One region of the Pseudomonas sp. GW821-FHT01C01 genome, then DNA from elsewhere that is predicted to be linked to it. Evidence: predicted binding sites of a transcription regulator. Region 1 holds the regulator's gene; the other holds the start of a gene.

Evidence for each region. Region 1 encodes FliA, which starts transcription of late flagellar genes. Its sites were predicted from a motif close to CTAAAGTTTNNNNNNNNNNNGCCGNTAA; they were not measured.
Region 2: the regulator FliA is predicted to act here: its motif matches at 5,004-5,031, upstream of AC07XF_RS11710 (methyl-accepting chemotaxis protein).

What each region holds. Positions count from the first base shown of each region.
Region 1 is NZ_JBWKXF010000009.1:86,660-96,641, reverse strand. Features, by position in the region: gene AC07XF_RS09000 (chemotaxis protein CheA) at 1-1,816, opposite strand, end outside; gene AC07XF_RS08995 (protein phosphatase CheZ) at 1,864-2,652, opposite strand; gene AC07XF_RS08990 (chemotaxis response regulator CheY) at 2,674-3,045, opposite strand; gene fliA (RNA polymerase sigma factor FliA) at 3,214-3,954, opposite strand; gene fleN (flagellar synthesis regulator FleN) at 3,951-4,781, opposite strand; gene flhF (flagellar biosynthesis GTPase FlhF) at 4,898-6,226, opposite strand; gene flhA (flagellar biosynthesis protein FlhA) at 6,238-8,367, opposite strand; partial or broken gene AC07XF_RS08965 (hypothetical protein) at 8,604-8,711, opposite strand; gene flhB (flagellar biosynthesis protein FlhB) at 8,857-9,982, opposite strand, start outside.
Region 2 is NZ_JBWKXF010000014.1:5,762-15,743, reverse strand. Features, by position in the region: gene pnp (polyribonucleotide nucleotidyltransferase) at 1-979, shown strand, start outside; tRNA gene AC07XF_RS11740 (tRNA-Thr) at 1,205-1,280, shown strand; gene AC07XF_RS11735 (hypothetical protein) at 1,294-1,740, opposite strand; gene AC07XF_RS11730 (DUF6388 family protein) at 1,984-2,289, shown strand; gene nadC (carboxylating nicotinate-nucleotide diphosphorylase) at 2,421-3,269, opposite strand; gene ampD (1,6-anhydro-N-acetylmuramyl-L-alanine amidase AmpD) at 3,522-4,082, shown strand; gene ampE (regulatory signaling modulator protein AmpE) at 4,079-4,915, shown strand; gene AC07XF_RS11710 (methyl-accepting chemotaxis protein) at 5,123-7,153, shown strand; gene AC07XF_RS11705 (hypothetical protein) at 7,399-7,788, shown strand; gene AC07XF_RS11700 (TatD family hydrolase) at 7,789-8,565, opposite strand; gene cra (catabolite repressor/activator) at 8,569-9,564, opposite strand; gene ptsP (phosphoenolpyruvate--protein phosphotransferase) at 9,855-9,982, shown strand, end outside.

The DNA.
Region 1 (9,982 bases):
TCGAACCCTGGCCCTTGGCCGAGTAGATGTTGATCGAACCGTTGAGCTGGGAAATCTTGGTTTTCACCACGTCCATGCCCACGCCGCGACCCGACACGTCGGAGATCTCGGTCTTGGTCGAGAAACCCGGGGCGAAGATCAGGTTGTAGCACTCGGTGTCGCTCAAGCGATCGGCCGCATCCTTGTCCATCACGCCGCGTTTTACCGCGATGGAACGCAGGACGTTCGGGTCCATGCCTTTGCCGTCATCGGAGATCGACAGCAGGATGTGATCGCCCTCCTGCTCGGCCGCCAGGATCACCTTGCCGCCACGGGCTTTGCCCGAGGCTTCGCGTTCTTCCGGCGATTCGATGCCGTGGTCGACCGCGTTGCGCACCAAGTGGACCAGCGGGTCGGCCAGGGCTTCGACGAGGTTCTTGTCGAGGTCGGTTTCTTCGCCGACCAGTTCCAGGTTGATCTCTTTCTTGAGCTGGCGAGCCAGGTCGCGAACCAGGCGCGGGAAGCGCCCGAAAACTTTCTTGATCGGTTGCATCCGGGTCTTCATGACCGCGGTTTGCAGGTCGGCCGTAACCACGTCGAGGTTCGACACGGCCTTGGACATGGCTTCGTCGCCGCTGTTGAGGCCCAGGCGGACCAGGCGGTTACGTACCAGTACCAACTCGCCGACCATATTCATGATTTCGTCGAGGCGCGCGGTATCGACACGCACGGTGGTCTCGGCTTCGCTCGCCGGTTTTTCTGCAGGTGGCGCGGCCGGGGCGCGGGCAGCAGTCGGCGCAGCGGCGGCCGCGGGAGCCGGCGTTTCGGCTTTTGGCTCCGGTGCCTTGGCCACAGGTTTCGGCGCCGCAGCCTTGGCTGCCGGTGCCGCAACAGAAGCGTTCGAACCGTTGGCCACCGTCGCGGTACCGACTTCGCTGAACTTGCCTTTACCGTGCAATTCGTCGAGCAGCGCTTCGAACTCGTGATCGGAAATCAGATCGCTGCCGGCTGCCGCTGCACTGGGTGCTGCGGGCGCAGGCACGGAAGCAATGGCCGACTCCAGTGCCTCGACAGCAAAGTTGCCCTTGCCGTGCAGTTGGTCGAGCAGTGCTTCGAATTCGTCGTCGGTAATGTCGGAGCTGTCGCCCGCCACTTTCGGCGCTTCCGGAGCAGCAGGTGCCGGGACCACCGCATCAATGGCGAACTGGCCTTTACCGTGCAACTGATCGAGCAACGACTCGAACTCGGCATCGGTGATTTCGTCGCTGGCAGCGGCATCGCTGGCAGGCACTGGAGCAACCGCCGGAGCCTCGGCCTGCGCCTTGACGGCGTTCAGCGAGTCCAGCAGTTGTTCGAATTCATTGTCGGTGATGTCGCCCGACTCGCTTTCAGCCACGGGCTCTTCAATCACTTCGGCGACAGGCGCCGGTGCGGCTTCGTCTGCCGATTGCGGCTCGGCCAGACGGGCCAGTGCCGCGAGCAATTCAGGTGTCGCAGCCGTGATCGGGCTGCGCTCGCGGACTTCGCTGAACATGCTGTTTACCGCGTCCAGCGCTTCGAGAACCACGTCCATCAATTCCGAGTCGACGCGCCGCTCACCCTTGCGCAGGATGTCGAACACGTTCTCGGCGATGTGGCAGCACTCCACCAGCTCGTTGAGCTGGAGGAAGCCGGCGCCCCCTTTTACAGTGTGAAAACCGCGAAAAATTGCATTGAGCAAATCCGCATCATCCGGACGGCTTTCCAGCTCGACCAGTTGCTCGGACAGTTGCTCTAGAATCTCGCCGGCCTCAACCAGGAAATCCTGAAGGATCTCTTCATCGGCGCCGAAGCTCATCAGGGGGGTGCTCCTAACAGGTCTAAAAACCTAAAATACCTAAAAGTCTAAAACCCTAGGCTGGATAGCAAATCGTCCACATCGTCCTGACCGGACACAACGTCTTCTCTTTTATCGGCATGAATCTGCGGACCTTCACCCTGAGAGAGATGTTTTTGTGGATCTTTTTCCGCAAGCATCGCTTCACGGTCATGTTCGATGCCCGCAAAGCGGTCCACCTGACTGGCCATCAGCACGAGCTTGAGCAAGTTGCTTTCAACTTCAGTGACCAACTGGGTCACGCGCTTGATCACTTGCCCTGTGAGGTCCTGGTAATCCTGGGCAAGCAGGATGTCGTTGAGATTGCCCGACACCGCACGATTGTCCGTGCCGCTGCGTGCCAGGAAGCCGTCGACCCGCCGGGCCAGCTCGCGGAACTCTTCCGCACCGACTTCGCGACGCATGAAGCGCCCCCAGTCCGTGCTCAAGGCCTGGGCTTCATCCGCCAGGCCATTGACCAGCGGCGTGGCACTTTCCACCAGATCCATGGTGCGGTTGGCCGCAGCTTCGGTCAGCTTGACCACATACCCCAGACGCTCGGTGGCATCGGTGATCTGCGACACCTCTTCGGCTTGCGGCATGTGCGGGTCAATCTGGAAATTGACGATCGCGCTATGCAGCTCGCGAGTGAGCTTGCCTACCTCCTGATACAGGCCGCGGTCACGGGTCTGGTTGAGCTCATGGATCAATTGCACCGCGTCGCCGAACTTGCCTTTTTCAAGGCTCTCGACCAATTCGACGGCGTGTTTTTTCAGGGTCGACTCAAAATCGCCCAATGAAGTTTCGTTATTGCCCATAGCTCCCCCGTGGCGCACTCATCAACCGATGCGTTCGAAAATCTTCTCGATTTTTTCTTTCAACGCCTGGGCTGTGAAGGGTTTGACCACATAGCCGTTAACGCCGGCCTGGGCCGCTTCGATGATCTGCTCACGCTTGGCTTCAGCAGTCACCATCAGCACCGGCAGGTGCTTGAGCTTTTCATCGGCACGCACGTGGCGCAGCAGATCGATACCGGTCATGCCAGGCATGTTCCAGTCCGTTACCAGAAAGTCGATGCTTCCGCTGTTGAGCACCGGAATGGCGGTAGTGCCATCGTCGGCCTCGACGGTGTTGGTGAACCCAAGGTCACGCAGCAGGTTCTTGATGATCCGCCGCATCGTTGAGAAGTCATCAACGATGAGGATTTTCATGTTCTTGTCCAATTCGACCTCCAAGCAGTCTTAAACGCGCCCAGCACCTGGACGCGCCATTTCAATCAATCCGGCAAAGCACTCAATGACTGTCTGGAGCACAACAGATCGGGACCGGCGCAGTTCAACACCACACCAGCCTCTTTCGCAGTGTCCCCCACACTGCCTTCAGCGCGCTCGCCACTCCCCCAAACGCCCCCGCAAACGGGCCGCGCACTGGCTGTGTAACTGGCTGACCCGAGATTCGCTGACCCCCAGGACCTCACCGATTTCCTTGAGGTTCAACTCTTCGTCGTAGTACAGCGCCAACACCAGTCGCTCACGCTCCGGCAAATTGGCAATCGCATCCGCCAGCGCAGCCTGGAAGCGTTCATCCTCCAGGTCGCGTGACGGCTCGAGATGAGCACTCGCGCCATCCTCGTGCAGCCCTTCGTGTTCGCCGTCCTGCAAGAGATCGTCGAAACTGAATAACCGGCTGCCCAGGGTGTCGTTCAAAATCCCGTAGTAATCATCGAGACTCAATTGGAGTTCGGCCGCAACTTCGTGATCTTTAGCATCACGGCCGGTTTTCGCTTCAATCGAGCGAATGGCGTCGCTGACCATGCGCGTATTGCGGTGAACCGAACGTGGCGCCCAGTCCCCCTTGCGCACTTCATCGAGCATGGCGCCGCGGATTCGAATGCCCGCGTACGTCTCGAAACTGGCGCCTTTGCTGGCGTCATATTTGGTCGACACTTCAAGCAGGCCGATCATCCCGGCCTGGATCAGGTCTTCGACCTGGACACTGGCCGGCAAGCGCGCCAGCAAGTGGTAGGCAATGCGTTTAACCAGCGGCGCGTAACGCTCGATCAGCTCGTACTGCGCATCACGCGCCGATTTTTTGTAGAGGTTGTAACCGCTGGCCGTCATAGAACAGGTCCTGCTGTCTGTTGCACCAGGCGCTCGACGAAAAACTCCAGGTGCCCGCGCGGGTTGGCGGGCAGCGGCCAGGTATCGACTTTCTGTGCGATGGCCTTGAACGCCAGCGAGCACTTGGAACGCGGGAAGGCTTCGTAGACGGCGCGCTGCTTCTGCACGGCCTTGCGCACGCTTTCGTCGTAGGGCACCGCGCCGACGTACTGCAGGGCGACGTCGAGGAAGCGATCCGTGACCTTGGTCAACTTGGCGAACAGGTTGCGCCCTTCCTGCGGGCTCTGGGCCATGTTGGCCAGGACACGGAAGCGGTTCATGCCGTAGTCGCGATTGAGCAACTTGATCAAGGCGTAGGCATCGGTAATCGAGGTCGGTTCGTCGCACACCACCAGCAGCACTTCCTGGGCTGCGCGAACGAAACTGACCACCGAGTCACCAATGCCCGCAGCAGTGTCGATCACCAGTACGTCGAGGTTGTCGCCGATATCACTGAAGGCCTGGATCAGGCCGGCGTGTTGCGCGGGGCTCAGATGCACCATGCTCTGAGTGCCGGATGCGGCCGGAACGATACGGATGCCGCCTGGCCCCTGCAGCAGTACGTCGCGCAGTTCGCAGCGGCCCTCGATTACGTCGGCCAGGGTACGTTTGGGTGTCAGGCCCAGCAGAACGTCGACGTTCGCCAACCCCAGGTCGGCGTCCAGCAACATGACGCGCCGGCCAAGCTCAGCCAAAGCCAGGGACAAGTTCACTGACACGTTAGTTTTCCCGACGCCACCTTTGCCGCCGGTCACCGCGATCACCTGTACGGGATGCATGCTGCCCATGTTATTTCTTTACCTTGTCTTGCATAGACGGAGGCCACATTACTGGCTGCGCGTTCGCAAACGGAACAATGCATGGCAGACCATCGATGTAGGTACAAAAACTGTTCATTATTACCTCAGCCAACCTGCTTGGTCGGGCTGTGGTAGATGTCAGCGAACATGTCAGCCATGGCTTCTTCGCTGGGTTCTTCCTGCATTTGCACACTCACGGCGCGACTGACCAACTGGTGACGACGCGGCAGATGCAAATCATCCGGAATCCGCGGGCCATCGGTCAGGTAGGCCACCGGCAGCTCATGACTGATGGCCAGGCTCAACACCTCGCCCAGGCTTGCCGTTTCATCCAGTTTAGTCAGAATGCAGCCAGCGAGCCCACAACGCTTGTAACTGTGGTACGCGGCCGTTAGAACCTGTTTCTGGCTGGTGGTTGCCAGGACCAGATAATTTTTCGAGCGGATGCCACGACCGGCCAGGCTTTCGAGCTGCATGCGCAGTGCCGGATCGCTGGCCTGCAGGCCGGCGGTATCGATCAGCACCACGCGCTTGCGCAGCAAGGGCTCCAGCGCCTGCACCAGGGACTGGCCAGGATCGACGTGGGTCACCGACACATTGAGAATGCGCCCCAGGGTCTTGAGCTGCTCCTGGGCACCGATGCGGAAGCTGTCCATGCTCACCAGCGCAATGTTCTGCGCGCCGTACTTGAGCACGTAACGGGCAGCCAGCTTGGCCAGGGTGGTGGTCTTGCCCATACCGGCCGGGCCGACCATGGCGATCACACCGCCCTCTTCCAGCGGCTCGACTTCCGGCGTAACGATCATGCGCGCCAGGTGCGCCAGCAACATGCGCCAGGCCTGACGAGGCTCTTCGATTTCGGTAATCAGCGCCAGCAGATCGCGCGACAGCGGGCCAGACAGGCCAATGCGTTGCAGGCGGCGCCAGAGGTTGGCCTGGTCCGGACGACTGCCTTGCAGCTGATTCCAGGCCAGGGAGCCCAGCTGGACTTCCATGAGTTCGCGCAGGCTGTTGAGTTCGAAACGCATCGAGTCGAACGCTCGCGGGTCCACACCCGTGGAGGCTGGCGCCGCAGCCGGTGCAGGGCGACGGGGTTCGGCGTACGTCGGTTCGATCAACGGTTCGGCGGCGGTCAGCGGCAGGCCGGCGAACAACTGACGGTTAGTGCTCTTGTCGCTCTCGCCATCGCTACGCAGGCTCAATTCGGCCTGGGCGGTGACGATCCGCGACTGAGTCTTGCGCAACTCGTCTTCGAGCTCCATGTTCGGAACCCGAGGTGCCAGCGCCGACAACTTGTAATCCAGCGCAGCCGTCAGCTCGACACCACCGGCGATCCGGCGGTTGCCAATGATGGCGGCATCGGCGCCCAGCTCATCACGAACCAGCTTCATGGCCTGACGCATATCGGCGGCGAAAAAACGCTTAACTTGCATAAACCACTACCTCAGCCGTTGGGCCCTACTGTCGCAACGATGGTCACTTGCTTGTTGTCAGGAATTTCCTGGTAAGCCAACACGTGCAAACCCGGGACTGCGAGCCGGCCAAATCGCGAGAGCATCGCGCGAACCGGACCGGCCACCAGCAGAATCACCGGCTGACCCTGCATCTCCTGGCGCTGCGCCGCGTCGATCAACGAGCGTTGCAACTTCTCAGCCATGCTTGGCTCCAGCAGAACGCCCTCTTCCGAGCCTTGTCCTGCCTTTTGCAGACTATTGAGCAATATCTGTTCCAACCTTGGCTCCAGCGTGATTACTGGCAGCTCCGACTCAGTGCCTACAATGCTTTGGACGATTGCACGGGATACGCCAACCCGCACGGCAGCCACCAGCGCGGCGGTATCTTGACTCTTGGCGGCATTGTTGGCGATGGCCTCGGCAATGCTGCGGATATCGCGCACAGGCACTTGTTCGGCCAACAACGCTTGCAGCACCTTGAGCAACTGCGACAGCGAAACCACGCCCGGCACCAGCTCCTCGGCCAGTTTCGGCGAGCTTTTGGCCAGCAATTGCATGAGTTGCTGTACTTCTTCGTGACCGATCAGCTCACTGGAATGCTTGTAAAGTATCTGGTTCAAATGAGTGGCCACTACTGTACTGGCATCGACCACCGTATAACCGAGCGATTGCGCCTGCGCACGCTGGCTGATTTCGATCCAGACCGCCTCCAGACCGAAAGCCGGATCTTTGGCGGTAATACCGTTGAGCGTACCGTAGACCTGTCCCGGGTTGATCGCCAGTTCGCGATCCGGATAAATCTCCGCTTCGGCCAGGATCACCCCCATGAGGGTCAGGCGATAGGCACTCGGTGCCAGGTCGAGGTTGTCGCGGATATGCACCGTCGGCATCAGGAAGCCGAGGTCCTGGGACAGCTTCTTGCGCACCCCCTTGATCCGCGCCAGCAACTGGCCGCCCTGGTTGCGGTCCACCAACGGAATCAGGCGATAACCCACTTCCAGGCCGATCATGTCGATTGGCGTCACGTCATCCCAGCCAAGCTCCTTGGTTTCCTGGGCACGAGCCGGCGACGGCAGCAGTTCCTGCTGGCGCTTGACCTCTTGCAGGGCCTGAACCTTGGCGACGTTCTGCTTTTTCCAGAACAGGTAGGCGCCACCGGCCGCCAGGGCCGCCATGCTCAGGAACGAGAAGTGCGGCATGCCGGGCACCAGGCCCATGACCGCCATCAAGCCTGCCGCCACCGCCAGCGCCTTGGGCGAGGCGAACATTTGGCGATTGATTTGCTTGCCCATGTCTTCCGAACCGGAAGCACGGGTCACCATGATCGCGGCCGCTGTCGATAACAACAGTGATGGCAATTGCGCCACCAAACCGTCACCGATGGTCAACAGCGCATACACCTTGCCGGCGTCGGCGAAGTTCATGTTGTGCTGGAAGATACCGACCGCCATGCCGCCGATCAGGTTGATGAACAGGATCAACAGGCCGGCAATGGCGTCACCCCGGACGAATTTGCTGGCACCGTCCATGGAGCCGTAGAACTCGGCTTCCTGCGCGACTTCCGAACGGCGGGCCTTGGCCTGGGCCTGATCGATCAGTCCGGCGTTGAGGTCGGCGTCGATCGCCATTTGCTTGCCGGGCATCGCATCGAGGGTGAAACGCGCGCTCACCTCGGAAATCCGCCCCGCACCCTTGGTCACCACGACGAAGTTGATGATCATCAAAATCGCGAAAACCACGATACCGACCACGTAGTTACCGCCGATCACCACCTCACCGAACGCCTGGATCACCTTACCGGCAGCGGCGTGACCATCCTGGCCATGGAGCATGACCACCCGCGTGGAGGCCACGTTCAATGCCAGGCGCAACAGCGTCGCCACCAGCAGAATGGTCGGGAACACCGCGAAATCCAGCGGCCGCAAGGCGTAGACGCAGACCAGCAGCACGACGATGGACAGCGCAATGTTGAAGGTGAAGAACACGTCCAGCAGGAACGGCGGCACCGGCAACATCATCATCGCCAGCATGACCAGCAGCAACAGCGGCACGCCCAGATTGCCTCGACTGAGGTCGGCAATGTTGCTGCGGGCACTGTTGATTAACTGAGAGCGATCCACCGGTTTTCCCCGTTCCTTTAAAGCAAACTTTTGACGCCTGAAGCAGGCGCAGAGCGGCTACTGCAAGAAGCTTTCCAACTTTTGCGGGGTTTGAAATAGAGGGGTCTATCAACGAAATGAGCGCGTGAATCATCCGTAGCAGCTGCCGAGCCCGCGAGGCTGCGCAGCAGTCGTCGGTTCCCGGCGAGGACTGCGTCCTCGAACGCAGCCTCGCGGGCTCGGCAGCTGCTACAAACTCAGGAATCGCAGCGTAGATCCGGCGGAATCGGTCGTTTACCCTTGCTCGCCCGGTACTGTCGAATCTGATAAACGTAAGCCAGCACCTGCGCGACTGCCAGATAGAGGGGTCTGTCAACGAAATGAGCGCGTGAGTCATCCGTAGCAGCTGCCGAGCCCGCGAGGCTGCGTTCGGCTGCGCAGCAGTCGTTAGTTCCCGGCGAGGACTGCGTCCTCGAACGCAGCCTCGCGGGCTCGGCAGCTGCTACAAACTCAGGAATCGCGGCGCAAATCCGGCGGAATCGGCAGGTCATCCTTGAGCGGATCCGGTCGTTTACCCTTGCCCGCCCGGTACTGTCGAATCTGATAAACGTAAGCCAGCACCTGCGCGACTGCCAGATAGAGCCCGCCGGGAATTTCCTGCTCAAGCTCGGTGGAGTAGTAGATCGAACGTGCCAACGCCGGCGACTCCAGCAGCAGGATCTCGTTGGCCACCGCGATCTCACGGATCTTCAGGGCCAGGAAGTCACTGCCCTTGGCCAGCAACACCGGCGCACTGCCCTTTTCCGGATCGTACTTGAGGGCCACGGCGTAGTGGGTCGGGTTGGTGATGACCACATCGGCCTCGGGGATCGCGGCCATCATCCGCCGCTGGGACATCTCGCGCTGCAGCTGTCGAATCCGCTGCTTGACCTCCGGTCGCCCCTCTTGATCCTTATGCTCGTCACGCACTTCCTGCTTGGTCATCAGCAGTTTTTTGTGGCTTTCCCAGAGCTGCACCGGCACGTCCACCACAGCAATGAGGATCAGCCCGCAAGCCATCCACAAGGTGCTCCAGCCTACGACTTGCAGGCTGTGAATGATCGCCATGTCCAGGGGCTCATGGGCGATGCGCAGCAGGTCATCGATGTCCGACGACAATACCGCCAGCGCCACGAACAGAATGATGATGAACTTGGCCAGGGCCTTGAGCAGTTCGACCAGCGACTTGGTGGAGAACATGCGCTTGAGGCCGGGACCGGGGTTCAAGCGGCTGAACTTGGGTGCCATGGAACTCGCCGCGAACAGCCAGCCGCCCAGGGAAATCGGGCCGATGATGGCCGCCAGCACCAACGTGATCATTACTGGCTGGATCGACCACAGGGCAATTTGCCCCGAGCGCATCAGATAGGTCGCCATGGAGCGCTGATCCAGAATCACCTCCCGCGGCAGCGAGAAGTTGATGCGCATCAGCTCCATCATGTCCTGCGCCATGGCGCCGCCAAAAATCAGCAACGCCGAGGCACCGACCAGCATGATCGCCAGGGTGTTGAGCTCCTTGGACCGTGCTATCTCACCCTTTTCACGAGAGTCCTGCTTGCGCTTCTCCGTGGGGTCTTCTGTTTTGTCCTGACCGCTT
Region 2 (9,982 bases), on a different contig from region 1:
GTTCATGCTGCACTACAACTTCCCTCCGTTCTCGGTGGGCGAATGTGGTCGCATGGGTGGCGCTGGTCGTCGCGAAATCGGTCACGGCCGTCTGGCCCGTCGTTCGGTTTCGGCCATGCTGCCTGCCGCTGACGTGTTCCCGTACACCATCCGTGTTGTTTCGGAAATCACCGAGTCCAACGGTTCGAGCTCGATGGCTTCCGTTTGCGGTGCTTCCCTGGCCCTGATGGACGCTGGCGTTCCAATGAAGGCTCCGGTTGCCGGTATCGCCATGGGTCTGGTTAAAGAAGGCGAGAAGTTCGCCGTCCTGACCGACATCCTGGGTGACGAAGACCACCTGGGCGACATGGACTTCAAGGTAGCCGGTACCGCCAAAGGCGTCACCGCGCTGCAGATGGACATCAAGATCAAGGGCATCACCGAAGAAATCATGGAGATCGCTCTGGGCCAAGCCCTGGAAGCGCGCCTGAACATCCTCGGTCAGATGAACCAGATCATTGGCCAGTCGCGTACCGAACTGTCGGCCAACGCTCCGACCATGATCGCGATGAAGATCGACACCGACAAAATCCGTGATGTCATCGGTAAAGGCGGCGCGACCATTCGTGCAATCTGTGAAGAGACCAAGGCTTCGATCGACATCGAAGACGACGGTTCGATCAAGATCTTCGGCGAAACCAAGGAAGCGGCTGAAGCAGCACGTCAGCGCGTTCTGGGTATCACCGCTGAAGCCGAAATCGGCAAGATCTACGTCGGTAAGGTTGAGCGCATCGTCGACTTCGGCGCATTCGTCAACATCCTGCCGGGCAAGGACGGTCTGGTTCACATCTCCATGCTGAGCGACGCTCGCGTTGAGAAAGTGACCGACATTCTGAAAGAAGGTCAGGAAGTGGAAGTACTGGTACTGGACGTGGACAACCGCGGCCGTATCAAGCTGTCCATCAAAGACGTGGCAGCAGCCAAGGCTTCGGGCGTTTAATTACCCCCGCGCTAACCGCTGAACAACAAAACGCCCCGACTGGTTCGGGGCGTTTTGCTGTGTGCAGGAAAAAACTGAGCGTGAAATTTGTTGTGGCGAGGGCGCTTGTTCCCGCCGGGTTGCGAAGCGACCCCGCTGTTTTACGACTGCTGCGCAGCCGAGCGGGAGTAAGCTCCCTCGCCACAAGTTGCTGGAGTCGAAACTCAGTGCTAGTTTTAGCCCACCGCCCGTGTAGCTCAGCCGGTAGAGCAGCGCACTCGTAACGCGAAGGTCGCAGGTTCGATTCCTGTCTCGGGCACCATATCCCCCCTCGGTTATTTCACCTTTCTGCTCAGCTCCTCGACGGTACGCTTGAGGTTATCGAGTTCGCGCTCCTGCTCGGCCACCGTGCGCTTGAGTTCGTCGATTTCCTTGCTGCTGGAGCTTGAGCTGGAACCGCTGTTGCGCTTGAACTCTTCGATCTGCCGCGTCTGATTGTCGATCGTGTCCTGCATTTTTTTCAGATCGTCGAGGCTGTAATCGCTTCTGACGAGTACGTCTTTGCCGTATTCATTGTGAATGACCGTGATTTTGTCGCCGGAGGACGTATAACCGCTACTCAATTCAATACTGGCCAGTGCGGTTGCCGGCAGCGCCAGGGCCCCCAGCAAGGTTGTCATCACCGTCGCGGACAGAACAGACGAAAACTTCGAAAAGCTGCGCATCACCGAGATTCCTTGTGAAGTGCCGATATGGCACATCGCTATGACTTCGGCGTTCAATTTATGTTCCCAAGGCCCGTTGGTTCTCGTGTACACCGCTTTTTGTGGGAATGATGTAAAGAGCCATGTAAATCCCCAGCCAAACGTCCTATATTCGGAGCCTGCCTGAGCACCGCCCAGCAGTTTTCAGATGATCCAGAATGGTTCTGAAGGCCAGATGAACCGGGTTTAAGCCGGTTTTTGTGTCAGAGAGATCCTTGAAGATCCAGATCCATCTTCCATTCCCAGATCAGCGAGAACGCCATGACCGTTAAAGAATTGACCCAAGAAGCCCGACACGAAGAAGCGCTGAAGAAATACGTGCTGGATGCCCCCGAGCTGATGGACGAGATCAAGGACTTGAGTCCCGATGATCAGAAAGACCAGATCCAGTGGGCGTTCGAGGACGAGGCGGAGGCCCAGGGCTTGCAGCCGTGGGAACTGACGCTCAAGTACACCTCAACGCCGGAGGAGTACGAGGCAGAACGCCTGAAGCTGCACAAAGAAGCGGCCGAGGTGTTGGGCGTCGAGTGGGAAGAGTACTGCGAGATGAACAATTTGGTGGTCTGACACTCATGTAGGAGCGAGCTTGCTCGCGATGGTCGTTAACGATAACGCGTGTTTACTGGTTAAACATGGCGCTCTCAGGTACATCGCGAGCAAGCTCGCTCCTACAGTTTTGGCAACTCACATCCGTGTGATCAGAGACTCAGGCGCATCGACAGATCGACCGCCTTCACATCCTTGGTCATCGCACCGATCGAAATGTAATCCACCCCGGTCTGTGCAATCGGCAGCAACGTGCTTTCGTTGATCCCGCCGCTGGCTTCCAGTTTGGCCTTGCCAGCATTCAGGCGCACGGCTTCGCGCATGTCGTCCAGGCTCAGTTCATCGAGCATGATGATGTCGGCACCGGCCGCCAGCGCTTCTTTCAGTTCCTCCAGGTTTTCCACTTCAATCTCGACCGGTTTGCCCGGGGCGATCTTGTGCGCGGCGGCGATGGCCTGCGCGATGCCACCACTGGCGGCAATGTGGTTTTCCTTGATCAGGAAGGCGTCATACAGGCCGATGCGGTGGTTGTGGCAACCGCCGCAGGTCACGGCGTACTTCTGCGCCAGGCGCAGCCCTGGCAAGGTTTTACGGGTGTCGAGAAGCTTGACCTGAGTCTCGGCGACGAAGTCCGCCAGGTATTGTGCGCGAGTCGCCACGCCGGAGAGCAATTGCAGGAAGTTCAGGGCACTGCGTTCACCGGTCAGCAGTGAGCGCGCCGGGCCTTCGAGGTGGAACAGCACCTGATTGGGCGCAACCCGTTCACCGTCGGCAACCTGCCAGTGCACCGCCACCCGTGGGTCCAGTTGCCGAAACACGGTATCCACCCAGGCGGTGCCGCTGATGACGGCGGCATCGCGGGTAATGATGGTGGCTTTGGCCAGGCGTTCGGCCGGGATCAACTGCGCGGTGATGTCGCCGCTGCCAATGTCTTCGCGCAACGCACGGCGCACGTTGGCTTCGATTTCGGCGGTCAGATCGGCGAGATGTAGGTTCGGCATAACGGACTCCACAAACAAAGTGGTCCGATTATAGGGCCATGTCAGCGACCAACCCAAGGCATCAGCGCGTTACGTTGGTGCTGGTGCCTGCATTTGGTCGAGTCCCTGACGTTGTCGGCGTTGGCCGTCGATTCCGAACAGGTGCCTGTTTGAGATCGCCAACCTCCAGTGCCTCAAACGCGGCAAGTGATCGCGTCCCGGGGGATTATCGCGGCATACTGTGCCAACACAGTCGACGTTGAAGGAATCTGTATGCAGTTGGACCCCGCGAGCGGTTGGATTCAGGGTGTGCATGTCTGCCCTTCACCCAACTTCAATGCGCGCCCCACAGGCGAAATTTCCCTGTTGGTCATCCACAACATCAGCCTGCCGCCGGCGCAGTTCGCCACCGGCAAGGTGCAGGAGTTTTTCCAGAATCGCCTGGATGTCACCGAACATCCCTATTTTGCAGGGATCGCGGACTTGCGGGTGTCCGCGCACTTTCTGATCGAGCGTGATGGTACCGTCACCCAGTTTGTTTCATGCCTTGAGCGTGCGTGGCATGCGGGTGTCTCGAGTTTCGAGGGACGGGAAACCTGTAACGATTTTTCCGTGGGCATCGAACTGGAAGGCACGGATGATCTGCCGTTCACCGATGCGCAATACAGCGCGTTGACAGCCCTGACCCGCCAGCTGCAGCAGGCGTTCACGGCGATCACCACAGAGCGCATCTGCGGGCACAGCGACATTGCACCCGGGCGCAAAACCGATCCGGGGCCGGCATTCGACTGGGCACGCTATCGTGCAGCTCTGGCACAAGAGGAAGGGCAATGAGTTTTCTGGTATTGCTATTGGCGGTGTGGATAGAAAAGTTCTCGGCCCTGCGCCATCGGGTTCAACGGGACGGCGGCTGGATACAGAAGCTGCACAAGCTTGAAGCCAGCCCGCGACTTTCGGGTCGGCCATGGCTGGTGTTGTCGGTAATGGTCTTGTTGCCGGTGGCGTTGCTGGGTTTGCTGCTGGTGGTCATCGAACCGGTGGCCTACGGGTTGCTGGCGCTGCCGATCCATTTGCTGGTGGTGATTTACAGCCTCGGACGCGGTGATCTGTTGGGCGATCTCGGGCCGTTCCGCGATGCCTGGCGCCGTGAGGACCTGCAAGCCGCGGCCCTTGTCGCCAAGCGCGATCTGGATATTTGCGCCGACAGTGGCGAGCAGCTGCTGGAACAGGTCGAAGGGCATTTGCTGTGGGAGGCCTACCAGAGTTTTTTCGCGGTTATTTTCTGGTACTTCCTGCTGGGACCGGTCGCGGCGCTGAGTTATCGGCTGCTGGCACTGGCCGAAGAGCACGGGAAAAACCCTGCGGTGGTCGAGCGCGCCGGGCAACTGCGTCACGCCTTCGACTGGGTGCCGGTGCGCCTGCTGGCGGCGAGCCTGGCGTTGGTCGGCAATTTTGTCGCGGTCAGCCGGGTCATGTTGCATGAACTGCTGAACTGGAACATCAGCGCCGCGCAACTGATCGTGAAAGTCGGGCTGGTGGCCGGTGAAATTCCGGCGCCGGTGGCGGGCGCAGAAGGTATCAACAACCTGGACCGCATCTGGGAACTGCTGCTGCGTGCCGCGGTGCTCTGGTATGCCGGGTTTGCGTTGTGGACGGTCCTGCATTAGGGCGGCAGTCAGAGCCGTTGTGGTGAGGGAGCAAGCTCCCTCGCCACAGGGCGATCACTTGCCTGAAGTGCTTCGCCCTGTCGTTAACCTTAAGTTACAAAACCTCCTGCCGATTTAAGTTATACAGAGATAGCGCCGAATAGTGGCTATCTGCTGTCAGTCTGCGCCTGCCAATAAAAAAAATAAGAAATCGAAGGGAGACATCCAGTGAAGAGCTTGCTCTATCCCGCTGTCGCGCTGATGAACCGCCTGAGTTTCGGCATGAAGTTCAGTCTGATCAGCGTACTGTTCCTGGTGCCGATGCTGGTGACCAACTTTTATCTGGTGCGCGACTCCTATCGCGAATTCCAGGGCACGCGCATCGAACTGCAGAGCCTGGATCTGTTGGGCAGCAGCCTGGCGTTACGGCGCGATCTGGAAACCCTGAACAACCTGGTGCAGATCAATGTCAGCCTCGGCCAGTCCGGCAAGGCCGGCAATGTCGAGTCGAAAATCAGCGCGCTTGAGCAGAATATTCTGACTCGCTTGCAAGGGCTGACGGCGATGACCAGCGACCCGGAACAGGTCGCGGTGTTTGATGGCAAGCGCGATGAGATGATCTCCGCGTTCAAGGCCCAGCAAACGGAAAACTCCCTGCAAAGCAAAAGTGCCCTGATCGGCAAGCTGGTGGGCAGCGCGCAGATTTTCAGCCAGCTCATCACCAGCCAGTCCGGCCTCAGTCGCGACAACCAGAGCGACATGCGCCAGTTGAGCGAACTCGTCACCCTCGTCACACCACGGGTCACCCAGATTCTGGGCGAAGGTCGGGCAATGGGGTCTTACTCGTTGGGGCAGGGTTTCATCAACTCGGCTTCGAGTACCCGTTTCGATGAATTGCTGGCGCAGATTGAAAAGCTCCAGGCCGAATATGGCCTGAAGTTGCAGGACGCCTTGGGTTCCAGCAAAGCCGCCCGCGATACCCTGGCCGCTCAGGCCGATAGCAGCCGGGCATCCTTGAAGAAAGCCAGCGAGATGTTCGAAGAACAAGTGGTCATGGCCGATACCCTCGATGCGCCGTGGCAGGGCTTTTACGATCAGGTCAGCGCCCTGATGGATCAGACTTACCAACTCAACGAGGCGGTCCTGAAGTATCTCGGCCCGCAATTGCAGCAGCGGCTTGAGCAGAATCGCACGCACATGGTCTTGCAGGCCGTGGCGTTGTCAGTCGTATTTGTGTTGATCTTTTATCTCTACGGCGCTTTCTATGCTTCGACCCGCACCACGCTCAAGCGCCTTGGGGCGGTGATGGACAAGGTGGCGGCCGGCGACATGACCGTGACCTTCAGCGCCCACAGCCGCGATGAGCTGGGGGAGTTGGGCGAGGTGTTCAACGGTACGGTGAAAAAAATCCATGACCTGATCGAGCGGGTGGGGCAGACCGTCAGCGAAGTCGAGCGTCAGGCCGGGCAAGTGGAGAACGTTTCCGCGCAAAGCAACCAGGCCGTCGCCGGGCAGCGCACGCAGATCGAACAAGTGGCCACGGCCATGAACCAGATGTCGGCCACTTCCCAGGAAGTCGCGCGCAGTGCCGCCGCGGCGGTAAGCAGTGCCCACAGTGTCAACGATGAGACCATCAGTGGTCGCAGTCTGGTGGAGTCTCAGCAAGGCAGCATTGCCGCGCTGGCCAGCGAGATCGATCAATCGGTGCTGGTGATCAATCAACTGGCCAGCGACAGCCAGTCCATCAGCCGCGTTCTGGAAGTGATCAAGAGTATCGCCGAGCAGACTAACCTGCTGGCACTCAATGCCGCTATCGAAGCAGCCCGGGCCGGTGAACAGGGGCGTGGTTTTGCGGTGGTAGCCGATGAAGTCCGGACCCTGGCCAAGCGTACCCAGCAATCGACCGAAGAAATCGAGCAGATGATCGCCAAGCTCCATGGCGGTGTCGGCGCGGCGGTCAAGGCCATGGGCACCAGCCATGAAATGGCCAGCGGCACGGTGGGGCAGTCGGAAAAGGTCCAGCGGGCGCTGGAAAACATTCTGGGGGCGGTTGGCATGATCGTCGACCAGAACCAGCAGATTGCCGCCGCGGTGGAGCAGCAAACTGCCGTGGCCCACGACATCGACCAGAACATCGTCGAGATCAATCGCGCCGGCGAGCGTACCGCTGAAGGTGCACATCAGACCGAAGATGCCAGTCGGGCGTTGTCGGCCCAGGTCGTGGAGTTGAAGCAGTTGATCAGTGCATTCCGGGTTTGAATGTCTCCTCGGGACCCAGTGGGAGCGGGCTTGCCCGCGAAGACGGCGGCACATCCAACATTAATGTGACTGAACGATCGCTTTCGCGGGCAAGCCCGCTCCCACAGGTTGTGGTGTACTGTCGGAAAGTTTCGTAATACTTTATCCCTTTCCGCGTGGGAGCCCTCCTGATTCCCATCGTTTGCTGGATTTTGGATTTCAATCAAGGAAGAGTGACGCGGCTTATTTCATGGAGGAACTTGGTTATGTCTGTTGCAACAACAGGAGTTCAGGGGTGCTGTGCGCATTGTCAGCGCACATTGCTGCTTCAACCCTGGCAACTCAATGCCATTGCGATAAATGAAGCGTTTGCCTGTGCCCACTGCCAGAAACACGTTCAGTTACGTTGTCCGGAGCAGTTCAAGCGCTTCAAGTCGCTCGATTCTTTTTCGCTGTTGCGCGCCAGCCTGCGGTTGATGGTCTGCACCGCGTTGCTGGTGGCGTTGGTGATGGAGTGGCTGGGAATGCTCAGCGTCATCGAACAGCTGAATGTTTCGCTGATCGCCATATTCGTGTACTTCGCGGTGGTCCGTTATTTCCGCCGATGCCAGCACCTGACGCTGATCCTGGAAGCCGCCAGGGCTCACGCCGACTGATTACCAGCCGAACACTGCGCAGCTGTTGGCGGTGCTGGCAGCCGCCAGTTGTTCCGGGCTGATCGCCATCCGTTGCGCCAGTGCCTCGCAGATCGCCGGCAAGTGTGCCGGGCTGTTGCGCTGGCCTGGAAACATGGCCGGGGCCATGTCCGGCGAGTCGGTTTCCAGTACCACCGACTCCAGCGGCAGTTCGCCGATCACGCGGTGCATGCGCAGTGCCTGCGGCCAGGTCGGGGCGCCGCCAAGGCCGAGCTTGAAGCCGAGCTTGATGTATTCCCGCGCCTCTTCCTGGCTGCCGGCGAAGGCGTGGATGATGCCGGCCCGTTTCAGGCGAAACCGTTTGAGCGTGGCAATCACCGCCGCATGGCTACGTCGCACATGGATCAATGCCGGAAGATCGAAATCCGCCGCCAGCTGCAATTGCGCATCGAACAATGCCTGCTGGCGGTCGCGGTCCAGGGTTTCGATGAAGTAATCCAGGCCGATCTCGCCTACCGCACACAGTTGCCGATGGCCTGCCAGGCGTGTCAGCCAGTCACCGAGTTGGCTCAGGTGTTGCGGGCGATGATCGTCCAGGTACACCGGATGCAAACCGAACGCAGCGTGCAGGTCGGGGTCACTCTGCACCAGCTCCCAGACCCGCTGCCAATTGGCCTGATAAACTCCCAGCACCACGATCCGTCGCACCCCGAGGGCGCGGCTTTCGGCCAGCAGCGCCTGACGATCGGCGTCGAAGTCCGGAAAATCCAGATGGGTGTGGGTGTCGATCAGTTCCACGGTTCAATCCTGGAGAATACGCTGCTTGAACGTCCGTGCGATGGCTTGCACGCCGGGCCGGTAATCCGATTGCTCGATGGCCGCCAGGGCCAGTGCGAGGGCCTTGTCGGCGATCAACTGGTGTTGTTGGGCCATGGCATTGACCGGCAGCGGCAGGAAGTCCAGCAACTGGGTGTCGCCGAACGTGCCGAGGCGCAATGGGCGGTTTTTCAGCGGGAAGTCATGCAGCGCATCGAACACGCCCTGAAGCAGCACGTAGGATGTGGTCACCAGGGCATCGGGCAAATGGCCCAGGCGCAGCAGCAACTCTTCCATCAATTGTTTACCGCACTCGCGGCTGAAGGACTCACCTTCTTCGATCAGCACCTCACCATTGAATCCGGCGAGGGCCTCTTTGAAGCCTGCGGTACGTTCCCGGCTGATGCTCAGCTCCGGGCGGGCGCCGATCAGCGCGATCTGCCTGGGCAGCGGCTCCAGCAGGCTGCGGGTCAGCTGCAGGCTGGCCTCGCGGTCGTCGCTGATCACCGAGCAGAAGTGCTCGGGTTCCATGACCCGGTCGATGGCGATGATCGGAATGCCCTTGGCCTGCAATTGGCGATAGCTGTCGTCGCCGGCCGGCAGGCAGCTGGCAACGATCAGCGCGTCGCAGCGCCGGGCGCGGAACAGTTGCAGCAATTGCCGTTCGCTGTCCGGTGCATCGTCGGAGCTGGCGATCAGCAACTGATAACCCCGGGCCCGCGCGCCTTGCTCCAGCAATTTGGCGATGCGTGCGTAACTGGGGTTTTCCAGATCCGGCAGAATGAACCCCAACGTGCGCGTGTGTCGGCTGCGCAAACCGGCGGCTTGTGGGTTAGGCGTGAAGCCATGTTGTTCGACGACCGCACGCACGCGTTCGACGGTGGCGCTGCTGATGCGCTGCTGTTCGGCCTTGCCATTGATGACATAGCTGGCGGTGGTGACGGACACACCGGCCAACTGGGCGATATCACTGAGTTTCAACCCGCTGTTTCCTTGTTTTTTCGAGGTTGCCTCGACATTTTCGTCAATCCTAACCGATTCAGGCAGGCGACCATTGTCGTAACGCATCCGACAAGTTGGGCTTCAAGGATGGGACATTATCGAGTAACGTGCCAATCGATCTAGATTAAACGTTTCAGCAAGCGTATTTTCTACGTTATAGGCGCCTTTGGCCGGTTCTGCCGTGAAACCGCCAAAAGCGATGACCAAGCGCCTGAGCTGATTCATTCAAAACAATACCTGGTGCCCCAAGGCGCCAAAAAGGAGAAAGCATGCTCGAGCTCACTGTAGAGCAGATTTCCATGGGCCAGTCGGCTGTGGACAAGTCCGCAGCGCTGCAATTGCTGGCCCGGCATCTGGTCGTTGACGGCCTGGTTGCCGAGGGCTATCTCGCCGGTTT